Regions from separate parts of the Paenibacillus sp. Pae15 genome, predicted to be linked through region 1. Evidence: predicted binding sites of a transcription regulator. Region 1 holds the regulator's gene; the other holds the start of a gene.

The links. Region 1 encodes Rex, which represses fermentation and respiration genes when NADH is low (regulators of the CRP and FNR family bind a similar motif). Its sites were predicted from a motif close to TTGTGAAATATTTCACAA; they were not measured.
Region 2: a site for Rex is predicted at 4,135-4,152, ahead of nadA (quinolinate synthase NadA). Genes of this name have one in related genera too.

The regions. Positions count from the first base shown of each region.
Region 1 covers NZ_JALJRM010000006.1:194,073-210,288, reverse strand. Annotated here, with positions in the region: gene NR121_RS07600 (hypothetical protein) at 1-65, opposite strand, end outside; gene NR121_RS07595 (cell wall elongation regulator TseB-like domain-containing protein) at 258-755, opposite strand; gene NR121_RS07590 (amidohydrolase) at 788-2,086, opposite strand; gene NR121_RS07585 (DUF47 domain-containing protein) at 2,360-2,980, shown strand; gene NR121_RS07580 (inorganic phosphate transporter) at 3,032-4,033, shown strand; gene NR121_RS07575 (redox-sensing transcriptional repressor Rex) at 4,080-4,703, opposite strand; gene dinG (ATP-dependent DNA helicase DinG) at 4,700-7,552, opposite strand; gene NR121_RS07565 (tetratricopeptide repeat protein) at 7,640-8,281, opposite strand; gene panD (aspartate 1-decarboxylase) at 8,401-8,784, opposite strand; gene panC (pantoate--beta-alanine ligase) at 8,813-9,682, opposite strand; gene panB (3-methyl-2-oxobutanoate hydroxymethyltransferase) at 9,704-10,570, opposite strand; gene NR121_RS07545 (biotin--[acetyl-CoA-carboxylase] ligase) at 10,843-11,814, opposite strand; gene NR121_RS07540 (CCA tRNA nucleotidyltransferase) at 11,811-13,121, opposite strand; gene bshA (N-acetyl-alpha-D-glucosaminyl L-malate synthase BshA) at 13,136-14,302, opposite strand; gene bshB1 (bacillithiol biosynthesis deacetylase BshB1) at 14,339-15,037, opposite strand; gene NR121_RS07525 (methylglyoxal synthase) at 15,034-15,453, opposite strand; gene dapB (4-hydroxy-tetrahydrodipicolinate reductase) at 15,553-16,216, opposite strand, start outside.
Region 2 covers NZ_JALJRM010000030.1:4,061-20,276, reverse strand. Annotated here, with positions in the region: gene tilS (tRNA lysidine(34) synthetase TilS) at 1-1,323, shown strand, start outside; gene hpt (hypoxanthine phosphoribosyltransferase) at 1,342-1,881, shown strand; gene ftsH (ATP-dependent zinc metalloprotease FtsH) at 1,954-3,930, shown strand; gene nadA (quinolinate synthase NadA) at 4,219-5,157, shown strand; gene nadB (L-aspartate oxidase) at 5,200-6,813, shown strand; gene nadC (carboxylating nicotinate-nucleotide diphosphorylase) at 6,806-7,684, shown strand; gene NR121_RS20460 (type III pantothenate kinase) at 7,681-8,448, shown strand; gene hslO (Hsp33 family molecular chaperone HslO) at 8,500-9,372, shown strand; gene NR121_RS20450 (peptidyl-prolyl cis-trans isomerase) at 9,443-10,381, shown strand; gene cysK (cysteine synthase A) at 10,498-11,436, shown strand; gene NR121_RS20440 (anthranilate synthase component I family protein) at 11,549-13,111, shown strand; gene pabA (aminodeoxychorismate/anthranilate synthase component II) at 13,108-13,689, shown strand; gene pabC (aminodeoxychorismate lyase) at 13,686-14,573, shown strand; gene folP (dihydropteroate synthase) at 14,608-15,372, shown strand; gene folB (dihydroneopterin aldolase) at 15,413-15,787, shown strand; gene folK (2-amino-4-hydroxy-6-hydroxymethyldihydropteridine diphosphokinase) at 15,784-16,216, shown strand, end outside.

The DNA of each region.
Region 1 (16,216 bases):
CCGCCGAATAATAAGGAGGCTGAAACCAGAACACTCAATACAACAGGCAAAAGACGTAGTTTCATGAATCAACGTCCTCCTTTCGTAAATAGTATATCATAATAGCCATACTCGAAGTATATCATATGATATATACTGATGGCGATGCAATGTGTGGAAAATACGTAAATGCTCTGTAAGAAAGCCAAAACACAAGGCCGCGAAAGGCATTGCTTCTTCAGCTTGCTCTCCCGCGGCCTGTATAACATCGCCTGCCGTTACTGTATGGATAACCTCCATGTATCCCGATGCAGTCCGTCTTTAAATGTATAAAAATCGTAAAAATATTGATCCCGCGAAGCGTTTTCCGGTTTCAGCTTGTAGAAAACTTCCCAAACCGGCTGCCCGTCTTGAACGCCGAGCATCACTCTGAGCACATCCGCCTGAGGATGCTTGGTCTTCACCAACGCTTCGGCCTGTCCCGCACTCAAACCGGCCGATCCCATTTCGGTTCGAATTTCATCTTCAGCCACCCACACATAAATCGGCTGTCCGATTTTATCTTCCCCATAGATGACGGTGTATGTTTTGTCGCCGACAAATCGTTCCACTTTGTTTGCCTTTGCCAATATGGTCTTCTCATACGCTGTTTGAACCGCCATTCGCTGAATGCCCCATTCACGTTCCGTCACCGCGCGAAAGGCTATGATCATTCCGATGCATAGGACTGCCGCCGCAAACACCGCAATTGCGGCGATCTTCCAGCTTTTGCTCACCAACGACTCTCCTCCTCTTTATTCCGTCCCCGTCAACCGGCAGTTAGCCGCTCAAAACATTGCTGCGCTTCAAATTTTATTTTTTCTTCATCCAATGTCAAGCACTCATTATTTCTGATAATCCATCGGCCGTCGATGCACACGTCGGTAACATCCCGGGAACTCGCCGCATAAACGACATGAGAAATCACATTCGTCCGAGGATAATAGTGAGGCTGCTGCATATCCAGCGCAATGAAATCCGCCTTCATTCCGGCCTTAAGCGCCCCTACATCCCCAAGCCATATCGATTGGGCGCCGTACAGCGTCCCGAGCTTTAATGCGTCCCAAGCCGGAACAGCTACGGGATCCCCTGACACACCCTTATGAATCAAGGCGGCTAAGCGAATTTCCTCCAGCATATCCAGGTTGTTATTGCTTGCCGCTCCGTCCGTCCCCAGCGAAACAATAACACCGGCCTTCAGCAGTTCAGGCACACGGGCTACTCCGCTCGCCAGCTTCAAATTGCTCCCCGGATTATGAGATACGCGCACGTCATGGTTTTTCAGGACGGCGATTTCCTCGTCTGTCAGGTGTACCGCATGCGCGACAAGCGTCGGCCTGGAGAATACCCCCAGCTTCTCCAAATGAGCCACGGGTCTTGCCCCGTACTGCTTTACATTTTCCTCCACTTCTCTTGCCGTTTCCGACATATGGATATGGATCGGAAGATTCAAGTCGTGCGCGGCCTGTACAATTCTTTCAATATAATCTGGAGGGCATGTATAAGGAGCATGCGGCGACATCATGGTCGTAATCCGACCGCCGGCTTGTCCGTGCCACGATTTGGCGAATTGGATCGCTTCCTCCAGCTTGGCATCCTGCTCCTCACGGGAGCACAAACCGATTACGCCGCGGGTCAGACAAGCACGTATACCGCTTTCCTCCGCAACCTCCGCCACTTCGTTCATGTGGTCGTACATGTCAACGAATGTTGTCGTTCCGCCCTTCAGCATTTCCAAAACCGAAAGCTTGGTCCCTGTCCGTACATCGTGCGCGGTAAATTTTCCTTCCATAGGCCACATTTTCTCCTGCAGCCATACCTGCAAGGCCAAATCGTCCCCATAACCGCGCAAGAGCGACATGGCGGCGTGACCATGCGTATTGACCAATCCGGGCATATACAGCTTCCCGTTTCCATCGATCCGCTCATCGAATGTCGCCTCTGGCGAGGGAGCCTGCTCTCCTATATATGTAATCCGATTACCTTCCATTGTCATATATCCGTTAATGACAGGTGTTTTCTCATTCATCGTAATAAAAGTGCCGTTCTCAATGATTGTTTTTTTCATTAGACCCTTCCTTTCCCCTGCAAATTACAAGTCCGTTTCCAATGTACAACTTCAGCGCGGCAAAATCAAGGAGTCTAGTACTTATAACCACTTTTACCATTACATATCAGAAACAAATTTTTCATATCCTAACTCAAGAAATCTTCATTGCTTTCCATCAGCCGATTGTGTTATTTTTAATTTTGTGAAAAAATTGACGGCACGTTTCTACATATTTTTTATCTTCGCGATGTGATCTTCATTAATTTTTAACAATTTCGGGAGGCCAAAGCTATGCTTTTCACTAAAAAAAATGATACGGATTTTCTTCTCCTGCTGATTAACGCATCGGAGAACACGCTGCAAGCGGCACAAATGTTTCGCAATGCCGTCATGGGAGATCAGCCTCCGGCTGCCTTCTACCCGCAGTTGAAAGAACTGGAGAACAAAGGCGACCAAATCACGCATCAAATTTTCAAAGGGCTTAACAAAGTGTTTATCACACCTATAGATCGCGAAGATATCATGGAACTGGCCGCCAAGGTTGATGACGTCCTGGACGGGATCGAAGCTACCATTGCACGATTCGATTATTTGAACATCACCGTCTCCGACAAATATATGAGAGAATTCTCGGCGGTCATCGTCGCCAGCTGCCAGCACATCCTGGATGCGTTCAAGCTGCTTTCCAAAAAGAAATATATGCAGCTCACGGAGCATACGGTTCAAATCAACAGCCTGGAAAATGAAGCCGACCGTCTGATGCGCGAAGGCATCCGTGAAATTTTCACCAATCCAACGGACCCGTACCACGATTTCAAGCTAAAAGAGCTGTACGAGCGTTTGGAACAAACGACCGACGCATGCGAAGACGTAGCCAACATTCTGGAAAGCGTTGTGCTGAGATATTCCTGAACAGCCGTTGTGCCGGCCGCTAAGGAACCCCAGCATGCTTAGGAGGACATTATGTTAACTATACTTATCATCATCGTCGCCTTGGCGTTGATCTTTGACTTTATTAACGGCTTTCACGATACGGCCAACGCTATCGCAACCTCCATATCTACAAGGGCATTGTCGCCGCGTTTTGCCGTATTTTACGCAGCGGTGCTGAACTTTATAGGTGCATTGTTTTCTTCAGAAGTTGCCAAAACCGTAGGCGGAAGCGTAGCGAATCCTGCTGCGATCGAGAACGGCATGTATGTCGTTATCGCCGCCTTACTATCAGCCATTATCTGGAACCTGCTTACGTGGTATTACGGGATTCCCTCATCGTCATCTCATACGCTTATCGGATCGCTGGCCGGAGCGGTCATCGCCGGAGGCGGGCTTAGCAGCGTCAACTGGTCGGGATTCCAACAAATCGTGCTGATTCTCATTTTATCGCCTATCGTTGCATTTGGTACCGGCTTTATCATTATGTGGATTATCCGTCAACTGATATTGGCGAGCGGCAATCAGTCACGCTCCAAGCTTAACCGTACTTTCCGCGGCTTTCAGATTTTATCGGCCGGGCTGCTGTCCTTTTCTCACGGGGGGAACGACGCTCAGAAGGCCATGGGGATTATCGTATTCGGATTGGTTGCTCTCGGCTACCAATCGGATTTGGAAGTTCCGCTTTGGGTGAAACTTTCCGCGGCCACCGCTATGGGGCTCGGAACTTCGATCGGCGGCTGGAAAATCATTAAAACCGTGAGCAAAAAGCTGCTGAAGATTGAACCGATCAACGGCTTTGCCTCCGACCTGAACTCATCCATCGTGATTCAAACGTCCACCCATCTCGGGATGCCGCTTTCGACGACCCATGTCATTTCGTCATCGATTATCGGTACCGGTTCGGTCCTGAGATTTCATGATGTCAAATGGGGCACGGTCACCCGGATGGTCATGACCTGGGTCATCACGATCCCGATCAGCATGGTGCTGGCCTTTCTGATTTACAAAATTATTTTCCCCTTTATATCGTAAAAAAAGACAAGCCCGGTGCAACTGGATCATTGCACCGGGCTTCCTTTTATTCCTCCAAATAATAGGCCAGACTTTGCAGATCCGTCGTGAAATCCGCATGGTGTACGCGAATCCCGCTGGGCACCTTGATAATCATCGGAGCAAAGTTGAGAATGGCTTCCACCCCTGCCTCGACAAACTGATTGGCCACGTGCTGCGCCTCCATAGCAGGAACAGTTATGATCCCGATCCGCACCTTTAGCGCTTGAATCGTATCACAAAGCTCCTCCATCGGTTTTACCTTCAAATTGTTGATCGATTCTCCGATTTTTGTTTTTTGGGAGTCGAACACGGCCACAATTTTCATATTATCCTTAAGATAAGCGTTATAATTGCATAACGCCCGACCCAGATTCCCTGCACCGACCAATGCAACCGGGATCACCTTGTCGATTTTTAATATTTGCCGGATTTTTTCAATCAGATAGTCCACATCGTATCCAATACCCTTTTTCCCGAATTCTCCGAAATAGGCCAAATCCTTGCGGATTTGAGCAGGGTTTAAATCCAGCTTTTGCCCCAGCTCCTGAGAGGATACCGTTTGTACGTTTTTCTTGCTGAGTTCATTCAGAAATCGGAGATAGATCGGAAGCCGACGAACAACCGCTTCGGATATTTTCGGAGTTTTCATTCTGCATTTTCACCCATCCACTGCTTTATTCTTGGTACCAACTGATTCGAATTCATGTGCTCGATCTTCGGACCTGGCAGCGAATATAAGAAATACTTGCCATAGTTCGTATCGATAACGCGAGTGTCGTATATAATCACAATTCCTTTATCCGAAGCCGTTCGCACCAGACGTCCGAAGCCTTGCTTGAAGCGAATGACCGCCTGGGGTACGGACAGCTTCATAAAAGGATTCTGGTTCTTTTGCTTCAGCTTTTCCGTTTTCGCTTCAACAAGCGGATGATTCGGGGGCTGAAACGGAAGCCTCACAATCGCCAGACAGCTGAGCGCATCGCCGGGAATGTCCACACCTTCCCAAAAGCTGCTCGTCCCAAGCAGCACACTGGCTGGGTTGCTTTGAAATAACCGGGTCAGCTTGCTTCGGTTGCTGCTGTCTACGCCTTGACCAAGTACGGTCACTCCGAATGAAGAGAGCATGTCCTTCAATCCCGCATGAGCGACCTTGAGCATCCGGTTGGATGTAAACAATACCAGCATCCGGCCGCGCGTTTCGAGCGCCACTTCCGCCAGCGACGGCACTAGCTTGTCCAGAAATTCCTTCTCGCCGCTGGCTCCCCGCAGCGTCGGAAAATCCCGGGGTATGGCGACCAGCGCCTGCTTGCGGTAATTGAAGGGCGATGGCAGCTGAACGGTTTTGAGCTTACCGTCCGGATCCCCGTAAGCCAGCCCCAGCTGCTCGCAGGTGTAATCAAACGATTTGCCGACCGAAAGCGTAGCTGAAGTCATAATCACGCTGTCCTTCACTCCGAAAAAGGTTTGCCGCAGCATTTCGCTGACATCTACCGGCACACAGAAGAGCTGAAGCGAACGGTTCTTATTGTACATGCCGCCTTCGAGCCAGTAGACATAATTGTCATCGGGCATCGTCATAAAAAAATGCAGCGCATCCCGATGCCTGTACAGTTCCTTCACGGTTCCGGTCAAATCGGTGATCGAGCTTTGCACATCGTATTCGTCCTGAACCTCTTTGATTTCCATGATCATCCGGTCAAGCCGGTGCAATGCTTCATTGAAATGAAGCTGCATGTTCTCCTCTAAGATCAGCAGCTTGTCCCAGCCGGCGGGCAGCTTGTCCTTCTTCAACCGGTACACGAACGAGCTGCCCTCCGTTTGGCTGCCATCCCCCCCGGAGACAAGCAGTTGATAGAGCAGTTCGGTCAGCTGATCCCATTCCTCTTTTAGCTGCACCAGCCTCTCCACGGCCTGATCGATCATTGCGCACCAGCCTTGCGACCGTTCTTCCTCAAATTTCTGCAGCCGCAAGCGCAAGGAGGACAACTGGCCGGACCGGGAATCTTTATATAACCAATGCAGCGTATTCATCAAACCATGGTAGTGCAGGTCAATGCCCAAATGCTTGCCGGCCACTTCTTCAAAATGATGCGCCTCATCGATCACCAAATGTTTATATGCGGGCAGCAGCCGGTTTTCCGCTTTCGTATCCGTGAACAGCATCGAATGGTTTGTAATGATGACATCCGCCGTATTGGCGTCATGCCGGGCACGATGGTAAAAGCATTTTTTAAACCAGGGACATGCACGGTTCAAGCATGAATCCGCATCGCTTGCTACCGTATGCCAGAACTGTTGGCCTTTGTTTCCAAAATGAAGCTCCTCTTCATCTCCGCGCGCTGTCTCCCCAAGCCAAACCAGCATTTGACCTGCGGTGATCCGGTCGTCCCATCCGTGTTCAAAATCAAGCGAGTTCAGTTTTTGTTCGAATTTGCGCAAGCACAAATAATGGCTTCGGCCTTTGAAAACGGCCGCTTTGAAATGAACCGGAAATAAGCTTTCCAGCAACGGCAGATCCCGTTCCCGCAGCTGCTCTTGAAGATTGATCGTGTGGGTGCTTATCAGTATTTTTTTGTCCTGCTTTAAACCGTAATATAGCGAAGGAATCAAATAGCCGAGCGATTTTCCGGTTCCCGTTCCCGCTTCAATAATAAGATGCTTGCCCTGCTCGAAAGCCGATTCCACTTCTCTCAGCATCGTAACTTGAGCTTCCCGGTCCTCATAGGCGTCAAAACGCTGCTTTAGGACCTGCTTCAGCTGATGGTAGAACGAATCAAAGTCTTCCGGCAGTTCGCCCGCCATTTTCTCATCATTTTCCGGCTCCTCCGCCCCCCAATCATTCACATTCAAGGCAAACTGGCGGAAATAGCGGTCCGAGTCCGTATCCAGCGGATTATGCAGTTCCTTATGCTGTCTCATTTCCCGAATAAACCAGCCAAAATCGTTAGCGGAGTCCTCGAAGAGCAATTCTAATCTCTGAAGTGTAAGCAGAGGAAGCGATTGAAAGCGTTCCATGCACTGGAGCCAGATGAGCGCCGTAGCTTCGGCATCGCTGTCGGCTTGATGCGGCCTGTCGTGCTTGATCCCGAAGGCATGACTGACCATGGATAGCTGCAGACTGGACAGGCCGGGATAAAGAATTCGAAGAGCATCTATCGTATCCAGCACTCTGCCGTCGAATGCAAAATATCCGCTTTCATCCAAAGCCCGCTGCAGAAACGCCAAGTCAAAAGGCGTATTGTGTCCCACCAGCACAGCATCCTGCAGCAGCGGCACCATCTCCGCGATCACACTTTCAATGTCCGGTGAATTCTTCACCATCTCGTCATCAATACCCGTTAGCGAGGTAATAGAAGAAGGTATACTCATGCCCGGGTTGACGAGTGAAGTATACCTGTCCGTAATTTCATAATCGTTTATAATAAAGAGCCCGACTTGGATAATTCGATCCGAAGCCGTGCTCCCGGTCGTTTCAAAATCCAAAACCGCAAATTTCATTGGTAGCTAGTCAATCCCTTCGTTCCCACTATTTCTATAGGATAACAAGATTACGGGCAAAAGGGAATAGCAAACTTAACCTGCGGTTTAAGAAGGTACCCGCGAGTTGGAAAAAGCAAATTCCAGCCCGCCCTTTTTCTCGCAACACACGCCCGAATCCAGCAGCGGTTGAACGCTGGCGGGATAAGTACGATAAGCCATATTGAAAAATTCGCAGGCCTTCTCCATATTGCGCTGCTCGGCTTGGATGCACCCCAATACATTATAAGAGATGGCCTTTATCTGTATATTTTCCGTGAGCTGTGTCAAAAAATGAAAGTGCGCATAGCTTTCATTCGTTTCTCCTTTGCGAAGATAAGACATCGCAAGATAGATACGCGCCAGGGTAAAGTCCGGTTGGTGTTTGACCAGCTTATCGAATTCTTGAATCGCATCATCAAACATGTGGAGCTTATAATAGCCCTGGCCGCGAATAAACCAATCCGTTCGTTTACCGGAAAGTTCCGGATCAAGCGGGTCAGCCGTTCCAAAAGAAACCCCCGGAACACTCATGAGCTTGCCCAGCTTTTCTTCGAAAAGCATCCATTCCTCAATGCAATTGTCGCTCATCGCCTTTAGCGCCCGCAGCTTTTCCTGCAATTGTTTACGTTTGTTGCCTGTAGAGGACGGGTATTCCGATATCACGTCATCGAGCATTTCGTTCATGGAAGCAAAAAGATGTTTAAACATTTCTCTAAGCACCCACCTTTACGCTTCTCGCTGACCATAGTCAGGGCTTATTGATCCCTGCCTCGGCCCTCGACTTATTGTATCTTCATTGTTTGTCTCCCCGCCCTGTTTCATTCTCTCTACAGCACTGTGGAATGAATTTCTTCTTTCAGCACACTGATGACTTTATTCTGATCGCCCATGATCGCAATACGGGGAGTATGCGATCTCGCTTCCTCGTCGGACAGCATTACGTAAGATAAAATGATGACCGTATCTCCCGGATGGACCAGTCTGGCCGCCGCTCCGTTCAAACAGATGACGCCGGAGCCGCGGGGTCCCGGAATGATATACGTTTCGAAGCGCGCACCGTTATTGTTGTTGACGATTTGCACTTTTTCGTTCGGCAGCATATCGACGATATCGAGCAAATCCTGATCGATCGTAATGCTGCCGACATAGTTCAGGTTTGCTTCCGTTACGGTTGCACGGTGAATTTTGGATTTCAGCATGGTGCGAAACACGGCTTCCGCCTCCTGTACATATATGTTCTTACGCCCTCAGGTGAAACAAACGGTTATCGATCAGACGGGTGCTCCCGAATTTTACGGCCAAGGCCACAATGATTCGATCGGCCTCCGACAAAGCGCGGATCGGTTCCAATGCCGGATAGCTCAACACTTCCGCATAATCTATCTCGGCGAGCGGAGCCGTGCGAATGGTTGCGGTCACGGCTTCACGCAGCTCGTCAGCCGAGAGTCCGTCGCGCTTGTCCCGGATCATCCGCTCCGCGGTATCGAGCGCCTGAGACAAGACGACAGCCTGACGCCGCTGCTCCGCAGTTAAGTATACGTTGCGCGAGCTCATGGCCAGTCCATCGCTTTCCCGAACCGTAGGACAGGGTACGATCGTGACAGGGATATTCAGGTCATAAACCATCTGTTCAATGACAGCCACCTGCTGTGCGTCCTTCATTCCGAAATAAGCGTAATCCGGCTGCACGATATTCAACAGCTTGGTCACGACCGTCGCAACCCCGTCAAAGTGCCCGGGACGTGAAGCTCCGCACAGCCGCTGCGTTATTCCGGAGACAGAAACGATCGTTTTGGTGGGAGCAGGATACATCTCCTCTACTTGCGGGAAAAAGACAATATCGGTTCCGGCGGCACGCGCGATAGCCATATCCCGTTCTTCATCCCTCGGATACCGGCTGAAATCCTCATTCGGTCCGAACTGAATGGGATTAACGAAAATGCTGAGCACAACGACATCGCACTCCCGCCGCGCGGTGTCAAGCAGCGATTGATGGCCTTGATGAAGATATCCCATCGTGGGTACAAATCCGATTCGAGCCTCCGGCCGATTCCATCGGGTCTGACGGATGAATTGCCTAAGCTCCTGTATATGCTTTACGGTATGCATAAGTCCCTTTTCTCCGATCTTTTAACTTCTGGGGGAAGCAGCGCTTCCGTACAAGCTTGCCGCAAATTCTTCTTCCATACGGAACGTATGCTCTTGAGCCGGGAAGCGGCGTCCTTTCACTTCATCGACATATTGGCGGATGCCGCTGCGGATCAATTCGCCTATCGACGCGTACTGCTTGACAAAACGTTTCGGATGCAGCTCTCCTCCATACCCGAGTAAATCGTGAAATACTAGGACTTGGCCATCACAGGAAGCGCCTGCCCCAATGCCTATCGTAGGGATGGAAAGCTGTTCGGTGACATGTGCCGCAAGCTGATCGGTGACCAGCTCCAGCACAATCGCAAAGGCTCCGGCCTCCTCCAATGCCTTCGCATCATCCATTAACTTTTGTGCAGCCGCGGGGGTTTTCCCCTGGATCTTATAGCCTCCGATTTGATGGATGGATTGGGGAGTCAGACCGATGTGTCCCATAACGGGAATCCCCGCTTGCACCAAGGCTTTCACGGCTGGCACGATTTCCGTGCCGCCTTCCATTTTTACCGCTTTGCTGTGCCCCTCCTGCATTAGCCTGGCCGCGTTCTTCAACGTTTCATCGATACTTCCGTGATAGGTCATAAAAGGCAAATCCGTTACGACAAAGGTCGTCTTCACCGCTCGCGTCACCGCTTTGGAATGATAAATCATGTCATTCAGCGTAACCGGAATGGTCGAATCATAACCAAGCACCACATTGCCCAGCGAATCTCCCACCAGTATCATATCGATGCCTGCCTGCTCCGCCAGCATGGCGGATGGATAATCGTAGGCCGTCATCATGCTGATCGGAACCCGGTCCTGCTTCATTTTTTGCAGTTTCGCCGTCGTTATCGGTTTACGTGTTTCCATAAAGCACCTCCGTCCACCTTTTTGTTCATAGTATTTCAAAGAACGGCCGGATTGTTGCAAAAGCAAAAAACCTTTTAGCCGGGAAAGCAGAGGCTAAAAGGTCACATGTTCTGTGTCATATGATCCTTCTGTCTCGGTCCGGTTAGGCTCAGAGCAGAATCCGACATATAGCATAAAGCAGCTTTTCAGTTGGGAAAACACAAAACGCAGGAGTGCAATTCCGGCCGGATACTGCCTCCGTGTGTTGATTATACCAATCATTACATGAAAAGTCACCTGAATTCGACATCGCCTGAATACATTTTCCTGATCGTCCCGTCCTGCAGTCTGATCGCAAGTGCCCCCAGCTCGTCAATCCCCTCAGCGTACCCGTCGACAAGGCCTTGTGCGGTTTGGCAGCGAATCGGCTTATGAAGCGATACTGACAGTGCCTCCCAAAGAAGCTTTATAGGGGCAAATCCCTGCTCATGGTACAGGGCATACAACTGCTCCCATTCCAGCAAAAAGCGGCAAAGCAGCTCCACTCTGTCAATCCGGTATCCGGCCTCGATAAAGAGCGATGTAGCCACATTACGCAGCTCGGGGGGATAATCGTCCGGTTCCAGGTTGACCCCGATGCCTACACCGGCAATAATATGCTGAAGCGTCTCATTCTCCGCGCTGGATTCGAGCAAAATCCCGGCCGCTTTTCGTCCGCCGATCAGCAAGTCATTGGGCCATTTGATGCCGGCCTCCACAGGGACTATAGCGCGGATGGCACGGCATAAGGCAACGGAAACCAGAAGCGTGAGCTGAGGAGTGAACGATAAGGGGATATGCTTCGGCCTCAGGATCATGCTCATCCAAAGACCTTTGCCCTTCGGAGAGTGCCACTGTCTGCCCATCCGGCCCCGGCCCGCCGTTTGGCGCTCAGCCAGAACAAGCGTTCCTTCAGGGGCCCCTTCCGCTACCAGCGATAAAGCAACCGTTTGGGTGGAATCCACTTCATCGTAATATTTGACATGCTTTCCGAAGCGCTCCGTTTGCAGCTTGCCGATAAAAGCAGGCAGATCGAATATGTCGGGCTTCGCAAGCAAACGGTACCCCTTGCGCGGTGCAGCCTCAAAGCGATACCCCTGCTGCCTCAGTCTTTCGATTTGTTTCCATACGGCGGTCCGGCTGATTTGCAATCGTTCGCTAAGCTCTTCCCCCGACAGAAAAGCTCCATTCGACTGCTCGAACAGCTCCAGTAGTCGATCGGTCATAGGGTCCCCTTCTTCTGCATCGTGACATATTCCCGCTCCGCCGTCTGAAGCAGCGCCTCCGTTTCATTCGGAAGCTCTCCAAGGGCGACTAGCTCCAGCAAACGGTTCAGCAGCTTGCCGGTCCATGGTCCGGATTTCGCCTTCAGGCGCTCAAGTACAGCTTGTCCCGTAACGGATAATTCCGATAACTCTCCTGCAGGCATCGTCTGAAGCCAACCGTGTCCGTGATCGCACCACCGCGTAACCGCCCCGGCGGCCAGCGGACTGCTGCACCTCGCTGCAAACCATAATGCATCAGCAGCCATCAATTCCCGGATGCCTCGAAGCGTTTCACGGCCATACTGTAAAGCGGTACGCAGCCACAGCCGTCTGTACTCTTCCTCTTCAGCAGAAGAGCGGTCCAGCCGCTCAAGCCCGTGTGCCAGCATATCCGCAGCCGCCGCGGTCCGCTTGATCTCCTCCATCATTTGCTTGGAAAAGGTCAAGGTTTTCATATCTTCTGCAGCTTCAGCAGGAGAGACGCCTGCACGGAGATAAAGGTAGGCCCACCGGAGCTCATCACGGGCAATCCGTTTTAAATCGGTGATGCTGTCGGGCCTTATGGCTGCCGCAAGCTTTAGCTCCCGTTTTACATGCTCCAGGGCCCGTGACCGAGAGAGCAGCTCGAGCGCCCGATTCGGATCGTTTCCTGCCAGCATCCGCTCCAGCTCCAAACGCACGCGCTCCATGGCAATGTGCCGCAGAAGAGGCATGCAGGCGATCAGCGCCTCCCAGGTCGGTCCGTCCACCTGCAGGTTATACTCCGCGGCAAAACGAATGCACCGCAGCATGCGAAGCGCATCCTCCCGAAATCTTTCTTCCGCTTCTCCGACACAGCGAAGCACGCCTCGCTGCAAATCGGCTCTGCCGCCAAAAGGATCGATCAGCCGGCCTTCGCGGTCGATAGCCATGGCATTCATGGTGAAATCCCGCCTTTTTAAATCCTCCAGCAAGCTGTCGATGTATTCCACTTCGCTGGGGCGACGGAACGCTTCATAGTCAGCCTCCTTGCGGAAGGTCGTGACTTCAAAAGGCCTTTTGCCGATTATGACGGTGACGGTCCCGTGCTGCAATCCTGTCGGTACGGTCCGCTCGAACAGCGCTATAACCTGCTCGGGTCTGGCCGATGTAGCAATATCATAATCTTTGACAGGACGGCCAAGCTGTTCGTCTCTGACACAGCCGCCTACCAGGCAGGCTTCAAATCCCTTGTCCGTCAGCCGGTGAACAATGGTCATCGCTTTTTCTCTTAACGATTCGGTCATCATTTCCGTTTTCCTTTTCAACATTGCAGAGGTTTTGCGCTCAAAGCATCAGGTACAGGGCGTTCGAGCACCCGATAATAAAGTTCTTCGTACTGGCGTGTAATCAAGTCGTTACAGAAGGTATATCTCGCACGATACAAACAAGCCTCTCTCATGCGCTGATACATTTCGTTGTTCGTCAGCAGCATACGTGCATAAGAAGCCATCTGCTCCACATCGCCAATGTCCGCCAAATATCCGGTTTCCTCGTGTGTGATGAGCTCGGGGATGCCGCCGGCATTCGATGCGATGGTCGGCACTCCACAGGCCATGGCCTCCAGCGCCACCAGGCCGAAGCTTTCCTTTTCCGAGGGAAGCAGCATAAGATCGGCAAGCGACAGAAGCTGCGCCACATCATCCTGTTTGCCGCAAAATGTGACGCGTTCCTGGAGACCGAACTCCTTCACCTTGCACAGTACTTTGGAAAGCTCAGGCCCTTCGCCGACAAACAGCAATCTGGCCGGTATGTCCCGGTGAACCCGTTCGAATATGTCCACCACATCCATCACCCGTTTTACCGGTCGGAAGTTGGAGATATGGATCAATATTTTTTCATCCGGGTGGGCGAATTCCTTGCGAAGCGCCGTAACCTCCCGCGGATAATACACCCGTTTGTCTACGAAGTTGTAGGCCAGATCAATCGGCTTCTCAATCCCGAGCAGCTGGCGCGTTTCCCGGATTAAATCCTGGGAAACCGCCGTCACCGCATCGCTTTGGTTGATCGCATACCGGATCAAATCACTGAGAGACTCGTCCTCGGCGAGCACGGTAATATCGGTCCCATGCAGCGTCGTGACCACCTTGAGGTGAGAACCCACCATCTGCTTTGCGAGCAGCGCACAGACGGCATGAGGGATCGCATAATGCACATGGAGCAAATCCAGCTCCTCCTGCTTTGCCACCTGCGCCAATTTGCTCGCGAGCGAAAGATCGTAAGGCGGATATTTGAATACATAATAGTCGTTGACTTCCACTTCATGATAAAAAATATTTTTATGGAATTTTCCCAGCCTGAACGGCATGCTGTGGGTTATAAAATGAACCTGGTGCCCTTTCTCCGCAAGCAGCTTTCCGAGTTCTGTGGCTACGACTCCTGAACCGCCCAACGTAGGATAGCACGTAATTCCGATTTTCAACCGTTCCATCCTGCGCGCCTCCCTCGATCACAATCGATATACGTCTTAAAACAAATTCGTCAAGTAAGGCAGTTTGCTGATGAAGCCTTCGGCATAAGGCACCGAACGCTGCTGGCCAAGCAGCTGATCCCTGGCCTCTACCCGCTCCAGGTAGCCCTGATTTAGCGGGGTATGGACGTAATCATTCCCGGCGCCTGCCGCCTCGAATTGCGAGCGGTAGGCTTTCAGTGAAGAGCGCTTCTTCTCATAGACAGCGGTTACGTCTACCATGACATCCGGCGGAATGACATCGTTAATAAAATAAAAGTAGCTCTCCTGAACCGTATGCGCCGGAACATGCGGTATATACCTCCTAAGCTTCGCATTGAACAAAGCTTCCTGCACCAGCTTGCTGCACGCGATGTGATCGGGATGCCGATCCTCCCAATAAGGAGCGAATACGACGCGAGGCTTCCATTTGCGAATTTCCAGCACAATGCGCTCCACATATTCCGGCAGCAGATAAAGACCGCGGTCCGGGAGCTCCAGATTGCTCCTCATCGCAAGCCCAAGCCGCTCCGCCGCTTCCGCCGCTTCTTTACGTCGGGTTTCCACGTTTCCGTTGGAAGACATTTCAGCTGAAGTTAAATCACAAACACCGACACGGAGCCCTTGCTCCGTATGCTTAGCGATGGTGCCGCCCATTCCGATTTCAGCATCGTCCGGATGAGCGCCGAATATGAGCAAGTCCAACGATTCTTTCATCCGTCTACACCCGGCTTATATTTATGTACGAGCTCTCTCCAGGCAAAATCTCCCCGATCCAGTGCCTTGACCAGTATTTCAGCAGTTGCAATATTCGTCGCACACGGGATTCCCTGCACGTCGCAAAGCCGGAGCAGCGCGATAATATCCGGCTCATGAGGCTGAGCCATCAACGGATCGCGCAGAAAAATAATCAGATCCATCTCATTGGTGGCTACCATGGCTCCGATCTGTTGGTCGCCTCCAAGCGGCCCCGACATAAAACGGTGCACGTTCAGCTTGGTTTTCTCCATAATGCGTGTTCCCGTCGTTCCCGTGGCATAAAGACGATGTTGCTCAAAGACAGATTCATAAGCCGTTACAAAATTAACGATTTCATCCTTCTTGCGATCATGTGCAATCAGTGCAATATTCATAGGCATGTCATCCAGCTCCTCTTCTGCTCTGCCGCTTCCCTACAAACAAGGACACTCGAACGGACCTTGCGGCCTGATCCATGTCCTCCTCATTATTCATTAATCGATAAAATGCTCAAATCCGTACACCATGCCCGCATACTCCATCACTTTTTTGACGGCAACGTTCACCCCGGGCATGTAGCCCGCGCGGTCGTATGAGTCATGGCGGATTTTCAGCGTTTGACCGAAGGCGCCAAAAATGACTTCCTGCTGGGCAAAAATGCCCGGAAGCCGAACGCTGTGAATTCGGAAGCCTTGGTAATAACCGCCGCGTGCGCCTTCAATCGTCTCTTCCTCTTTCGGATTCCCTTGGCGGAGCTCCTCGCGCACTTCGGAGATCAATTCAGCGGTTTTTACCGAGGTACCCGACGGAGCATCCAGCTTCTGATCCCCATGGTACTCGATAATTTCTACATGAGGCATATATTTCGCTGCTTGAGCGGCAAATTTCATCATCAAAATGGCACCGATCGAGAAATTAGGCGCGATGAGCCCGCCAATGCCTTCCGCTTTGCACTGCTTGTCCAGCTCCTCTATATCTTCAGGAGTAAAGCCCGTCGTTCCCATTACAGGGCGAACTTTGTGCTTGATGGCCAGCCTTGTGTTCACAACAGCCGATTGGGGAGTCGTGAAATCGACCAGCACATCCGGCTTTGATTCGACGAGCGCCAGCTCCAAATCATTCGTAACCTGAACGCCGCATGGCTCCAGACCAACAAGT
Region 2 (16,216 bases), on a different contig from region 1:
CCCGATTCCGTAGCGCTGCTTCATCTTTTGTTTGCGTTGTCCGATCGATACGGATGGAGGCTCGTCGTAGCCCATGTAAACCATGGCTTTCGGGGGTTGGAATCCGATCGGGAAGCGGAGCTCGTGAGTGAACTGGCACAGCGCCTTGGCCTTCCTTTGGCTTCCACCTATATCGATATGCCGCGTTATATAGAAGAAACAGGGCTGAATACACAAGCGGCCGCCAGGGAAAAACGCTATGCTTTCTTGCTGGATACGGCTGCACGCTATCAGGCTCGGCGCATCGCGCTTGCGCACCATGCGGACGATCAGGCGGAAACCGTTATGATGCGTATGCTGCGGGGAACAGGGCCATCCGGCTTGGCCGGTATCCCTATCAGGCGCAAAGAAAAAAATGATGTGGAACTTATTCGTCCCTTACTGCGTATATACAAATCAGAGCTGCTGCATTACTGTTCCGCGCAGGGCTTACCTTACTGCACAGACAGCAGCAATCTGCAGACCAAATATTTTCGCAATCAAATACGATTGGATGTGCTGCCTTTTCTTTCCCGCTACAATGACCAGCTTCCTTCCGCTTTAAACCGACTGGCTGAAATGATGGCCGGAGAGGACGATTACCTGGAGGCGGAAACGCTCAGGCTCTACAAGGCTCATGTAAGCCGGAAGAACGATGCCTGGTTCTGGAGTGCGGAGTGGTTTAGCGGGGTACATGTTGCTTTACAAAGGCGTTTGATTAAACTAATATTAAGTTATCTTGCTTCCGATCCGGAATCCATCGATTTCCTGAAAATCGAGCAGATGCGGATAGCCGCGCTTAGTAAGCAGCCGACGAATTTCAGGCGAGTCATCGGACAAAACATTACGCTCAGCAGGGAATATGATCAAATCGCTGTACATACGATGGTGTTATCACCTTTACCTTATGTCTACGAGATCAAGAAGAACCAGCCGGAGCTGCTGATCCCCGAGACGGGGGTTCGGGCGGAGTTTCGATGGCTTATAGGGACGACGGAAAAGCCGCAGACAAGAGATATGTATTCGGCTTGCTTCGATGTGGATGAACTGGCCTTCCCTGTCATTTTTCGAAGCCGTCGTCCCGGAGATCGTATGCGTCCTCTGGGACTAAATGGATCGAAAAAGGTAAAGGATATGTTCATTGACGGCAAGCTCCCGTTGAGCTTGAGGGAGAAGATCCCGATTGTAACGGATGCCAAAGGGCGCATTCTATGGCTGCCCGGAGTTCGGCGGTCAGGGCATGCGTTGGCCGGCAAAGAAACGAAACACGTGGTATGTATGAAGCTTGATATTGATTTTACTTAAGAAGTAGGAGGATCTCTTTTGCAAAACGACGTCCAAGAAGTACTATACTCTGAGCAGCAAATTCAAGACAAAGTGAAGGAAATGGGCGAATTGATCAGCCGCGATTTCGAAGGGCGCAACCCTCTCGTCATCTGCGTGCTCAAGGGTGCTTTCATTTTCATGGCTGACTTGGTAAAACAGATAACGATACCGCTCGAAATCGATTTCATGGCGGTGTCCAGCTACGGAGCCTCTACCAAATCGTCGGGTGTAGTCAAAATCATCAAGGATCTCGACATCTCTGTAGAAGGCCGTCACGTAATCATTGTTGAGGATATTATCGACAGCGGGTTGACGTTAAGCTATCTGATCGATGTGTTGGAAAGACGCAATGCGAAATCGATCACGGTCGCCGCTTTATTTGATAAGCCTGCGCGTAGAACGGTGGATTTGGATGCAGACTATAAAGGTTATGTTATTCCGGATGCGTTCGTGGTGGGCTATGGTCTGGACTACGGCGAGAAGTACCGGAATCTGCCGTATGTAGGCATATTGAAGCCGGAAGTGTACTCCCATTAGCATTTCTTGAGAAGCCAAGACTTGCTGTGGTACAATATACAAAGTTGCCGTTTGCCTGAGAGGAGGTAGGGAATGAATCGCATTATTCGCAATACAGGCTTTTATCTGCTCATTTTTTTGGTTACCGTCGGAATCGTTCATTTTATCAGCACTCAGAATGAGCAACAAGACATCATCAGCTACGATCAACTCCGACAGACCTTAACGGAAAAGAATGTCGAATCGATCATCGTCAAGTACGATGCTCAAACGTATTTAGTTCGGGGGACATATAAAAATGCGCCATCGTCGAATAATAAAAATTTCGAATCCCGTGCGCCGTATGACCCACAAATCTTCCGTTTGATTGAATCCAGCGACATTCCCCCGGGGAACGTTTACATCGAGAGAATGGAAGGGGACAATGTTTGGATCAGTTTCCTCACCTCCATCATCCCGTTCGTGATCATCTTCATTCTGTTCTTCTTCTTGCTGAATCAAGCCCAAGGTGGCGGCGGTAAGGTGATGAACTTCGGCAAGAGCAAAGCAAGGCTTTATAATGAAGAGAAAAAACGCGTCACTTTCGAGGACGTCGCCGGAGCCGATGAAGAGAAGCAAGAATTGGTAGAAGTGGTGGAATTTCTGAAGGATCCCCGCAAATTTGCGGCAGTGGGTGCCCGCATTCCGAAAGGGGTTCTGTTGAACGGGCCTCCGGGTACAGGGAAGACGCTGCTTGCCAGAGCTGTGGCCGGTGAAGCCGGTGTGCCGTTCTTTAGCATCAGCGGTTCCGATTTCGTCGAAATGTTCGTCGGTGTCGGTGCATCCCGCGTGCGCGATTTGTTCGAGAATGCAAAAAAGAACGCCCCTTGTATTATTTTTATAGATGAGATCGATGCCGTGGGTCGCCAGCGCGGAGCCGGTTTGGGCGGTGGGCATGACGAACGCGAGCAGACGCTCAATCAGCTGTTGGTTGAGATGGACGGTTTTGGCGCAAACGAAGGGATTATTATTATCGCTGCGACAAACCGTCCGGATATTCTCGATCCGGCCCTTCTCCGTCCGGGTCGTTTCGACCGCCAGATTACAGTAGATCGTCCGGATTTGAAAGGCCGTGAAGCCGTCCTGAAGGTACACGCCCGCAACAAACCGCTGAATAAGGACGTGAAGCTGGATCAACTGTCCCGCTATACGACCGGATTTACCGGTGCGGATCTTGAGAATCTGCTTAATGAGGCAGCGCTGATCGCAGCCCGCCGCAACCGGAAGGATATCTCGATGTCTGAGATCGAGGAGGCTTTCGACCGTGTCATCGTCGGGACGCAGAAGAAAAGCCGGCTGATCAGCGAGCGGGAGAAGAGAATGGTCGCTTACCACGAGGCGGGCCACACCATTGTAGGTCTTCATGTGGAGAATGCCGATGTGGTGCATAAGGTCACGATCATTCCGCGCGGCCGCGCAGGCGGTTACGTGATGATGCTGCCGAAGGAAGGCGAAGACAAAATGATGCAGACGAAGTCCGAGCTGCTCGATAAAGTCACCGGACTTCTGGCAGGCCGGGTATCCGAGGAGCTGTTCATCGGAGAAATCGGAACCGGCGCTTATAGCGACTTCCAACGAGCTACCGGCATTATTCGCCGCATGATTACGGAATTCGGAATGAGCGACAAGCTTGGTCCGATGCAGTTCGGCACATCGCAGGGTCAGGTCTTCCTGGGCCGCGATTTTGGGCACGAGCAAAACTATAGCGATGCGATTGCTTATGAAATTGACCAGGAGATGCAAGCGATGATCCGCGCTTGCTATGAACGGGCCAAAGAAATTCTTACCCAATATAAAGACCAGGTTCGTCTTGTAGCGGAAACCTTGATCGAGAGGGAAACCCTTGAGAAGGATCAAATTAAAGAGCTGATCGAAAAAGGTTCGCTGCCGCCTTTGGAGAAAGACGGTTCCTCTGAAGCCAAATCCGAGGAAGTGAAAGTGAACATCCAAAGTCAGCCCTCGCAGGAAAGCAAAGAAAGTCAATCGGATTTGGATAAAATATATTCCAAAGACCCAGATAAAGATAAATAACCATACGCTAAACCGGTGCTGGAAACAGCACCGGTTTTTGTATTTCACAGGGGTCCATGACGGCTTTTTGCGAAACTGGACTTATGACCGGGTACGGATGAACAGGGGTTCCGGAATTGTGGATTTTTTCCGGGTTTTTCAGGTGATTTAAACATTGACATAGCTTTATCAGTTGTGTAAATTAGGTGTAAATCTTTATAAGCTTTGTGAACATTTTCACCAGACTGCTCTAGTCAATGAATGAATTTTTCATACCGGCTGCAGGGGCTGAGAAAAGGATGGTACCTCATGGAAGCATTAGCATTGGAGCGAAAAAAGGAGCAGCAGCAAGAGCTGAAGGAACGAATCGCCCAGTTGAAAAAAGAGCGTAATGCCATTATTCTTGCTCATTATTATCAACGGGATGAAATCCAGGAAGTGGCTGATTTTCGGGGCGATTCTTTCTTATTGGCGCAGAAGGCCGCATCTACCGATGCCGACGTTATTGTATTTTGCGGCGTGCATTTTATGGGAGAGAGCGCAAAGATTCTGGCTCCGAACAAAACAGTGCTCATTCCCGATGAAAGGGCCGGCTGTCCGATGGCGGACATGGTCAATGTGGATGGCCTTCGGGAGTTGAAGAAAAAGCATCCGAATGCCAAGGTCGTTGCGTATATCAACACATCGGCCGAGGTTAAAGCGGAGACGGATATTTGCTGTACGTCGGCGAATGCGATCAAGGTGATCAATTCGGTCGATTCCGATGAAATCATCTGGGTTCCGGATAAAAATCTGGGGGATTACGTTTCCAAATTTACGGACAAAAAAATGATTATTTGGGAAGGATATTGCAACACACATGACATGTTGACCGTCAAAGATGTAGAGGAAATGAAAGCGCAGTATCCGAATGCTCAATTTGTGGTTCATCCGGAATGCCGTCCGGAGGTCGTAAAGCTTGGCGATTTTGTCGGCAGCACAACGGCGATCATTAAATACTGCAAAGAATCCGACTGCCAGGAATTTATCGTCGGCACAGAGGATGGAACCGGTTACCAGCTGCGAATGGACAGTCCGAACAAGAAATTCCATTTTGCCACGAAGTATTTGGTTTGTCCTAATATGAAAGTCAACAATTTGAAAAAGGTGGTCAAATGTTTGGAGACGAACAGCCCCCAAATTTATGTGCCACAACACGTGGCCGATCAGGCCAGAGCATCCTTGGAGCGCATGTTGCAGGTCAAGTAGCATGCGCTACTTCTCTTCTTGGACGGGTGGGGTTGGGAATCAATGATACCGCGGTACTTGGTTAATTTTGATTTGGAGAAGCTTCCTCATGTTTATACGGATGTCATCGTGATCGGCGCAGGAATCGCCGGTCTTTTTACCGCTCTGAAAGCATCGGAAAAGCATAAGGTATTGATGGTGACGAAAAAATCGCTGCTGGACAGCAATACCCGGTATGCTCAAGGGGGAATCGCGGCGGTTATATCGGATGAGGATTCTCCTGCCTATCACCGGCAGGATACGCTCATTGCCGGAGCGGGGCTGTGTTCTTCGGCCGCGGTGGACGTGCTGGTTCATGAAGGTCCTGCAGGCGTTACGGATTTGATCCGTATGGGTACCGAGTTCGATATGGAGGACGGCCGTTTTGCCTTAACTAAGGAAGGGGCGCACAGCCAACGGCGTATTCTGCACGCTCAGGGCGACGCAACCGGCGCTGAGATCGTACGAGCCCTTTCGGAGAAAACGAAGCAGGAGAAGAACATTGAGATCTGGGATGATCATTTTGTTATCGATTTGATCACCGATGACGGAACGTGTTACGGTGCGTTGGTGCAAAGGCCGGACGGACAAAAGGTGTTCGTAGGCGCCAATGCGACGATTCTTTGCACCGGCGGGGCCGGACAGCTGTTTCGTTACACGACGAACCCCGAGATTGCCACAGGCGATGGCATTGCCATCGCTTATCGTGCAGGAGCGGACATACGCGACGTAGAATTTATACAATTCCATCCGACGGCATTATGCTACCCGGGGGCGCCGAGGTTTTTGATCTCGGAGGCCGTAAGGGGAGAAGGCGCGGTACTTCGCAACATCAAAGGAGAGCGTTTTATGGAGCGGTACCATCCCCAATTGGAGCTGGCTCCGCGGGACATTGTCGCACGTGCCATTGTCAGTGAGATGGAGGAGACGAAGTCCACATTCGTTTACATCGACTTTACCCACGAATCACATGAAACCGTGAAGAACCGTTTTCCGACCATCTATGATTTCTGTCTGAATTACGGGTTGGACTTGTCATCGGACTGGATTCCGGTTGCGCCGGCGGCCCATTACATGATGGGCGGAGTAGCGACGGACTTATACGGAGAAACCACCGTGAAGCGGTTGTTCGCATGCGGGGAGGTATCCTCAACCGGTGTTCACGGTGGCAATCGGCTTGCCAGCAACTCCTTGTCCGAGGCGATTGTTTTCGGGCGGCGGATCGTAGAACGGATTGATCAGCTGTCTCCTTTAGAAACGGTACCGCCCGTCCGGGAGCAGCGGCCCTTAAAAGATAACGCGATTCAGCCGGTGGTGGAGAAGAAGCTGAAGCTTCAGAAGCTGATGCTTCGCTATGCAGGTCTAAAGCGGCATGCGAAAGGATTGGCTAAGGGTTACGAAGAGCTTAAGCGTCACCTGTCCTTTTTGGACAGCTGCCTGTCCAAGCGGGAGGAGTACGAGTTTGCCAATCTCCTCATATGCGGGCTGCTCACAACCCAGGCTGCATTGATTAGGGAGGAAAGCCGCGGGGGACACTACAGAGAAGATTTCCCTGAAAGGGACGACCTGGTATGGCGCAAGCATACCGTGTTCAACCGCGTGAACGGAATCAAGGAAGGGAGAAGCGATGATGTTTGAGTTGAATCAAACCGTTCTGAATGAAAGTCTTAAGCGATGGCTGGAAGAAGACATCGGCATGGGCGATGTCACGACGATGACCACCATCCCTTCCGATTCAATGTCCAAAGGGATCATTCATGTGAAGGATAACGGTATTGTGGCAGGCCTTCCCGTCGCGAAGGCGGTTTTTGCTCTGGTTGATCCTCAGCTTCGGTTTGAGGCTAAAGCGAGCGATGGGGACGCCGTCTCCAAAGGAACCGTCATTGCGGAGGTTAGCGGAAGTACCCGCAGCATTCTGCTGGGGGAACGGCTAGCGCTCAATTTGTTGCAGCGCATGTCGGGTATTGCCACCCGAACAAACCAGTTTGTCGAACGGCTGGAAGGGCGTCCCTCGCGGCTGGTCGATACGCGCAAAACGACTCCGGGCCACCGCATGCTGGAGAAATATGCGGTTCGCGTCGGCGGAGGGCATAACCACCGGTTCGGTTTATACGACGCGGTGATGATCAAGGACAATCATATCAAGGGTGCCGGAGGCATCGCGAAGGCGATTCAATCCGCCCGGGCCCGCATTCCCCACACGATGAAGATTGAAGTCGAAGTGGAGAATTTCGTGCAGCTGAACGAAGCGTTAGGCGCGGAGCCGGATATCATCATGTTGGATAATATGGGGCCGGAACAAATGAGGGAAGCGGTGCTGTTCATTAAACAACGGGCTCCGCATATCATTGTAGAAGCGTCAGGAAATGTATCGTTGGACAATGTGCGTGAGATCGCTGAGACCGGCGTCGATGTGATTTCCGTGGGCAGGCTGACTTACTCTGTCCAGTCACTGGATATCAGCCTGGATTTGAATGAACAGAAGGGGAAGAAGGAGGATCGTGCATGATTCTGGTGGTGGACGTGGGCAACACGAATATCGTAGTCGGTATTTACGAGGGCAGGCAGCTGCTGCATCACTGGCGGCTCAGCACGAATCGGTCGGCCACCACGGACGAATACGGAATGATGATGGTGAATCTGTTCCGCCATGCGGATATTCGCCTGGAGCAGGTAGAAGGGATTATCATTTCTTCGGTCGTACCGCCGCTTATGTTTGTGCTGGAGCAATTATGTTTAAAATATTTAAAGAAAACGCCTCTGGTCGTAGGGCCGGGGATCAAGACCGGTCTGAATATCCGCTATGAGAATCCAAAAGAGGTGGGAGCGGACCGGATTGTGAATGCCGTGGCAGCCATCGAGCTGTATGGTTCCCCCTGTATTGTGGTCGATTTTGGAACGGCCACCACGTTTGATTATATTGATGAAGGCGGACAATATGTCGGAGGCGCCGTTGCGCCAGGGATTGGAATTTCGACCGAAGCCCTGTATCAGCGAGCGGCCAAGTTGCCCCGGATTGAGCTGACCAAACCCAAAAGCGTGGTAGGAAGAAACACCGTTGCTTCCATGCAGGCGGGCATTATTTACGGCTTTGCAGGTCAGGTGGATGGCATCGTGGACCGGATCAGGCAGGAATTCGGTTCAGAGCCGAAGGTTATTGCGACCGGCGGCTTGGCGGAGTTAATTTCAAGCGAATCCCGTACCATTGAGCTGGTGGACCCTTTGCTTACACTGCAGGGGCTGCAAATCATTTATGAACGGAATGTCGGGTAAATTTTTATGTGTAACAAAGCCATATTTGGTAGATAGAGAAGGAGCGGCATTATGCAGGATTATTTGATCAGGGCAACGGCGTATGAAGGAAAAGTACGGGCGTTTGCCGTGAAAACGACCGGGATTGTAGAAGAGCTCCGGCGGAGGCATCTTACAACGCCTACCGCTACAGCGGCATTGGGGCGCACGGCAACGGCAGCTCTCATGATGGGTGTGATGCTGAAGGGTGAAGAAAAGCTGACGGTGCAAGTGAAAGGCGGCGGCCCCATCGGCCAGATCGTCGCGGATGCGAATGCCAAAGGTGAAGTGCGCGGGTATGTAGACAATCCGGGTGTTGATTTGCCGCTGAATTCCATCGGCAAGCTTGATGTGGCCGGGGCCGTCGGTACCGATGGTTTTTTGTATATAACCAAAGATCTTGGCTTGAAAGAGCCTTACCGCGGAAGCGTACCGATTGTTTCCGGGGAATTGGCTGAAGATTTCACCTATTATTTTGTTAAATCGGAACAGACCCCGTCGGCTGTCGCTTTAGGGGTGCTTGTGGATGTCGACTATACCGTAAAAACGGCAGGCGGCTTCATCATCCAACTGCTTCCAGGGCTTAAAGACGAGGAAATCGATCAAATCGAGAAAGAGCTTGGCACTCTTCCCCCCATTACTAAGCTGCTGGACCGGGGAGATTCATTGGAATCCATTCTGGAAACCTTGCTTCCCGGGGCCAAAGTGCTTGAACGCAGAGATGATGTCCGATTCCAGTGCAAATGCTCGCGTGAACGTGTAAAGCAGACCCTGATCAGTATGGGGCGCTATGAGATAGAGCAAATGCTGGAAGAGGATGGGCAGGCGGAAGTGGTGTGCCATTTTTGCAATGAAAAGTATCATTTCGGCGAAGATGATTTGAAAGTCCTGATTCAGGCCTTGTAAGCCAGGAGAACGATCGGGCGGAGGCGCTCTGTCCGACTATATAGAGAGCGACAATACGAGGGGATAGGATATGCGAAACGTTAAGGTGTTATGGGGATTGATCGTTGTTTTGCTGACCGCTGTTGTTATCCTCTCCTCCGTACTGATGGCCCAAACCTTACAACCACCCGATTCAGACAAACATCCGGACCAATCTCAGAATGGCGGAGAGACACGCATTGTCGCCACAGTCGGAACCAAGAACATCACCATCGGAGAAGTAGAGGAGCAGCTGATCCAAAAGTATGGAAATCAGCAGCTGAACCAAATGATAGATCAGGAAGTTATACGTGCCGAAGCTGAGACGCAGGGGATTGTGGTGAGCGAAAGCGAGATTCAGCAGGAACTGGAACGAATGCAGCAAGGCTATGACAGTGAAAGCCAGTTTTACGAATTGATGAAAGAGCAGTTGGGATTTACCCCCGAGGCTTTAAAGAAGGATGTATACAATAAATTGCTGGGCGACAAAATTACGATTCAAGGCATCGTCATTACGGATCAAGAAGTAGAAGCTTACATGCTTGCTCATCAAGAAGAGTTTAAGCCGCGTGTACAGCTTAAGCTGCAGCATATTGTATCCGCGAATCGGGAACAGGCGCAAAGAGCGCTGGACGACTTGGCCAAGGGCCAGAGCTTTGCCCAAGTGGCCAGGGAGCGTTCGCTTGACGATGCCACGCGGGATAGCGGAGGAGATTTAGGGTGGCTCGATGATGACGATCCGTTCATCCATCCGGCTGTAATGAAAGCGGCCATTTCGCTAAAACCGGGAGAAGTCAGCAAACCGGTGGAGGCCGATGGGCGGTATGTGATTGTTCGTGTGGCGGATCGGAAGGAGCAGTCAAAGGGCAGCCCGGAAGTCCTGCGCGAACAAGTGCGCAAGGAGCTTGCTTTACGCGAAGCTCCGCCTTTAAAGGAAACGCTGGAGAACCTACGGAAGAAGTGGAATGTGACGATTCGCGAGTCATTTTAAAAGATCGAATCCTCAAAAAATGTGTATTGACAACCTCCTTAAGGGTTGATAAGATAAAGACATAATACCTAGCAAAATACTCGGATATTTGATGCGAACTTGAGGAGGAGAACGGAATGGCCAAACTAGTACAAAATGTAACTGAATTAATCGGGGATACGCCGCTTGTGAAATTGAACCGCGTCGTACCGGAAGGAAGCGCGGAAATTTACGTTAAGCTCGAATTCCAAAACCCGGGTGCAAGTGTAAAGGACCGGATTGCCATTAGCATGATCAATGTAGCAGAGCAAGAGGGGCTCATTAAGCCGGGGGATACCATTGTGGAGCCGACCAGCGGCAACACGGGTATCGGTTTGGCGATGGTCGCTGCGGCCAAAGGGTACAAAGCGATTCTGGTTATGCCTGAAACCATGTCTATTGAAAGACGCAACCTGCTCCGGGCTTACGGCGCTCAACTGGTACTGACACCTGGAGCAGAAGGCATGAAGGGTGCGATTAAGCGCGCGGAAGAGATTGTTGCCGAGAACCCTGGCTACTTTATGCCACAGCAATTTAAGAATCAAGCGAACGTCAAAATCCACCGCGAAACAACGGGTCCGGAAATCGTGGAAGCGATCAAATCCCACGACGGTAAGCTGGATGCCTTTATCGCAGGGATCGGAACGGGAGGAACGATTACAGGCGCCGGCAGCGTTCTGAAGGAAAACTTCCCGAACATTAAGATTTATGCCGTTGAGCCTGCGGCATCTCCTGTATTGTCCGGAGGCAAGCCGGGTCCGCACAAGATTCAAGGTATCGGGGCCGGATTCGTGCCTGATATCCTGAATACGGAAGTGTACGACGGAGTGATTACGGTTGAGAACGAAGAAGCGTTCGAAACGTCCCGCCGTGTGGCCAAAGAAGAAGGCATTCTGGGTGGTATCTCCTCCGGGGCAGCGATTTTCGCCGCACTGAAAGTGGCGAAGGAGCTTGGCGCGGGCAAGCGTGTCGTAGCGGTTATTCCAAGTAACGGTGAGCGCTATCTGTCTACACCGCTGTATCAATTCGAAGACTAAAAGGGCATCATACGCCTGCTCGGCTTGGCTGAGCGGGCTTTTTTTTATTTGGCTTTTCAAGTATACTAATCCCAATATCTTATTGAGACGATGGAAAGGGGGCCGGATGGCAATGATTTTGACTTCATATGAGCAGTGGCAGCAATGGGCACGCAGCCACTCCGTGCTTCCTTATATCAGGAGCTTTCCTTTGGATGAAACGCGGCCCTTGTCTTGGGCGGAGGCCTGGGAACAGGCGGGGCCGGAATCCTTTGTGCTGGAGAGCGGCAAAGGGGGCCGTTACAGCTTTTTCGGCCTAAAGCCGGCTTCTTCCATCCGTGGAACGGAGGGAGCCGCGACGGTGATCGGGGAGGATGGCAGCGAATCGCGATGGTACGGTGCTCCGCTGGAGCTCGTGAAGCGATGGATGGCGCCCTTTCACTCGCCTGTCGTCGAAGGCGCCCCCAAGTGGGTAGGCGGCTGTCTCGGCTTCTGGGGATATGATGTTGTTCGCACGATTGAACGGCTGCCGGCGCGTGCCAAAGCCGATTTGCCTATACCCGATTACGCCTTTATGCGGGTAGACGAGCTGTGGATCATCGATCATGAGGAGCAGATGCTGTACTGCTCGGTGAACACCTACTGTCCCGCTGAGCACAGGGGAGAGGCCGAATGGCTTCTCCGCCGCTATCTTGAGGCGGAGCAAGCGGCGGAGCATATGAAACGCGTATGGGACCGAATTATATCCTTAAATTCAAATCCGGAGGCGCTGGAGAGGCTTGACGAGCGGAGGCGTACAATGGAAGAGGACGATCTTCAGGTAGACGTTGAGGCCATTCCCGGGCTTACGGCGGATTTTCCCAAAGAAGATTATATCCGTGCCGTCCGCCGCATTCGCGATTATATCGGTGCGGGAGACGTCTTTCAGGTCAATTTGTCGGTGCGCCAACATAAGAAGCTGGAAGCGGCGCCGGAGGAGATTTACGAATGGCTCCGGCTTGTGAATCCTTCTCCTTATATGGGCATGCTTCGTTTCGGCGATTTTCATCTCGTTTCCGGCTCTCCGGAGCTTCTTGTACAGCTGGACAGGGGAACAGTTCGTACCCGTCCCATCGCAGGAACCCGTCCAAGGGGAGCTACCGCTGAAGAAGACCGGCGGCTGGCGGATGAGCTGATCCACAATGAGAAGGAACGGGCGGAGCATATTATGCTGGTCGACTTGGAGCGCAACGACGTTGGGCGAATATCCGCTTTCGGTACCGTACGGGTTAAAGATTTTATGGTCATCGAATATTACTCTCATGTCATGCACATCGTGTCTCAAGTAGAGGGACGGTTGGCGGAGGGGCGGGACGCCTTTGACGTTATTGCCGCAACCTTCCCGGGCGGCACGATTACAGGCGCACCGAAAATCCGGACGATGGAAATTATAGAAGAGCTTGAACCTGTGAGGAGAGGGCCCTATACCGGTTCGATCGGCTGGATTGACTACAACGGGGATATGGAATTTAATATCGTCATCCGAACGTTGGTTGCTGCCGGAGGCATCGGCTACGTACAGGCCGGAGCAGGGATTGTGATCGACTCCGTCCCGGAAAAAGAGTACACGGAATCCATCAATAAAGCGAAAGCCATGTGGAAGGCGATTCAATACAGCGAACGGAAACCAATAAACCAAGGGAGGGCGAAACCATGATATTAGTTATCGATAATTATGATTCGTTTACGTACAATCTGGTTCAATACTTAGGCGAGCTGGGAGAAAAGGTAGAGGTGCGCCGCAACGACGAGATCGATCTTGCAGGTATAGAGGCGCTGAAGCCGGACCATATTCTCATTTCCCCGGGACCCTGCACACCGAATGAAGCGGGGATCAGTCTTAGTCTGATCGAGCATTTCAAAGGGAAAATTCCGATACTCGGCGTCTGCCTCGGCCATCAATCGATCGGACAAGTGTTCGGCGGAGATGTGATTCGTGCACAGCGGCTGATGCACGGTAAAACGTCGGCCATCTACCATGACGGCAAAGGGGTATTCAAGGGCCTTCCCTCTCCTTTTACCGCGACGCGTTATCATTCGCTGATCGTCAAGAAGGAAACACTGCCGGACTGCCTGGAAATCAGTGCACACACGGCGGAAGGCGAGATTATGGGGCTCCGCCATAAAGAATACCCGATTGAAGGGGTGCAATTTCATCCGGAATCGATTATTACAGACCACGGGCACCAAATGCTTCGGAACTTTTTGAAAGAAACGGCAGTGGGCCAGGCGTGATTATCGATGTAAACGGCGAATGCATAGAAGAAAGCCAGGCTGTGGTCTCCGTATACGACCACGGCTTTCTTTACGGCCTGGGTTTGTTCGAGACGTTTCGAACATACGGAGGCCATCCCTTTTTACTGGAATGGCACTTGGAGCGTCTGGCTTCAGGCTGCAGGGAGCTTGATATAGACTATGAACCGGATTTGGAAGCGTGGAGCCGAAGGATTTCCAGACTTCTGGAAGTGAATCAGCTTCCCGATGCTTATTTTCGTTTGACGGTAACGGCCGGGATGGGAGCGCTCGGCTTGCCCTCAGGGACCTACGAAAAGCCGGAAGAAGTACTTTATGTAAAGCCTCTGCCTCCTATGGATCCGGCTGTTTATCATGAGGGGAAAGCGCTGCAGCTGCTCCGGCTGCGGCGCAATACGCCGGAAGGTGTGGTCAGGCTAAAATCGCTGCATTATATGAATAACGTGTTGGCCAAAAAAGAAATGAAACGATATCCTTGGGCGGCCGGGGCGGAGGGATTATTTCTGGACACGCGAGGCCGCCTGTGCGAGGGCATCGTGAGCAATATATTTTTCGTACGGCATGGGGGGCTGTATACACCTGCGGTGGAAACCGGACTGCTGCCGGGGATTACCAGGCGATTTGTCATGGCTGCAGCCCAACGTGAAGGAATAGACGTATCGGAAGGCCTGTACGATTGGGCTGATCTGCTTGAAGCCGATGAGGTGTTCGTGACCAATTCCGTACAAGAGCTTGTTCCTGTCACGACATTGTTCGACGAAACCGGCGCGGCTCATCGTGTGGGCCTGGGAACAGCCGGGCCGATAACACAGCAGCTGCTTCAAGTCTACAGGAAAGCGGCGGCAAGGAGGAATGACCGTGTTTAAAAACGATCGTGATCAGAATGACCGCACATGGATTATGGGAATATTGAACGTCACCCCGGATTCATTCTCGGACGGCGGGCGCTACATCGATCCGTCCGCAGCGGTGGCCCGCGCAGAGCACATGCTTCAGGAAGGTGCAGACATCCTCGATATCGGCGGTGAGTCCACGCGGCCCGGGTTTGATCCCGTACCTCTGGAAGAGGAGCTGCGCCGGGTGATCCCGGTGATTAAAGCGATCAGGCAAGCGGGCATTACCGCACCGATTTCCATCGATACGTACAAGGCGGAAACAGCCAGACGGGCTTTGGAAGCGGGGGCTAACATCATCAACGATATTTGGGGTTTGCAAAAGGATGCCGCGATGGCTGAAGTTGCCGTTGAATACGGATGTCCGATCATTCTAATGCATAATCGCACCGAAGCGGTATATGCTAACTTTATCCAAGATGTCATAGATGACTTGCGTCTAACGGTTGAGAGGGCACAAGCCGCAGGAATCCGCGAGGATCAAATTATTCTTGATCCGGGTATCGGTTTTGCCAAATCATATGAACAAAATTTGCAGCTGATGAACTATTTGGACCGGATCGTAGCTTTGGGCTATCCGGTACTGCTCGGCACATCCCGCAAAAGCATGATCCGCCATACGCTGAATCTTCCTCCGGGGGATGTGGTCGAAGGTACGGCGGCAACGGTTGCGCTGGGCATTGCCCAGGGATGCCGCATCATGCGGGTTCACGATGTACAGGCCATGAAACGGGTAGCGTTGATGACCGACGCGATCCTGCGCCAGCGTTAAGAAACAAAGAACTTCTCCGGATAAGAGGAGGCAAGAGGTAATGAAGGACAGATTGATATTAAAAGGAATGTCCTTTTTCGGGCACCACGGCGTTTTTCCCGAAGAAAACAAGCTGGGCCAACGCTTCTATGTAGATACGGAGCTTTACTTTCCGCTCGATAAGGCCGGTCGTTCCGATCAGCTTGAAGATACGGTGAACTATGCTGAAATATACGAATTCATCAAACAAATTGTCGAGCAGAAGACATTCAAGCTGATTGAGGCTTTAGCCGAAGATATTGCATCTGAACTTTTGCAAACTTATACTAGTATAAATGAAATTACCGTTCGCGTGGTGAAGCCCCACCCGCCTTTTGCCATTGTTTTTGACGGTGTAACGGTTGAAATTCACAGAAAGCGGGCTCCTATTCAATGAATTCACACAACACAGGCACATGTGGGTCTTCCGTATACGCCTACATCGGTTTGGGCTCCAACATGGGAGACAGAGAGAGGTTTTTGCGGGAAGCCGTGCGGCTCTTGCAGGACACCCCAGGAGTACAAGTAACCGGTGAATCGGGATTATATGAGACCGATCCGGTCGGGTATGTGGACCAGGCCCTTTTTTTAAATCAGGTAGTGGAGATTAGCACGACGCTGGAGCCCCAACCGTTGTTTGAACGCATGTTGGACATCGAGCTGCAGCTGCACCGCAAGCGGGATATCCGATGGGGGCCCCGAACGATCGATTTGGATTTGCTGCTGTTCGGAGATCGTTCTCAAGACTGTCCCGATTTAATTTTGCCGCATCCGCGCATGATGGAACGTGCCTTTGTGCTTGTGCCGCTCGTTGAAGTGATGTCGC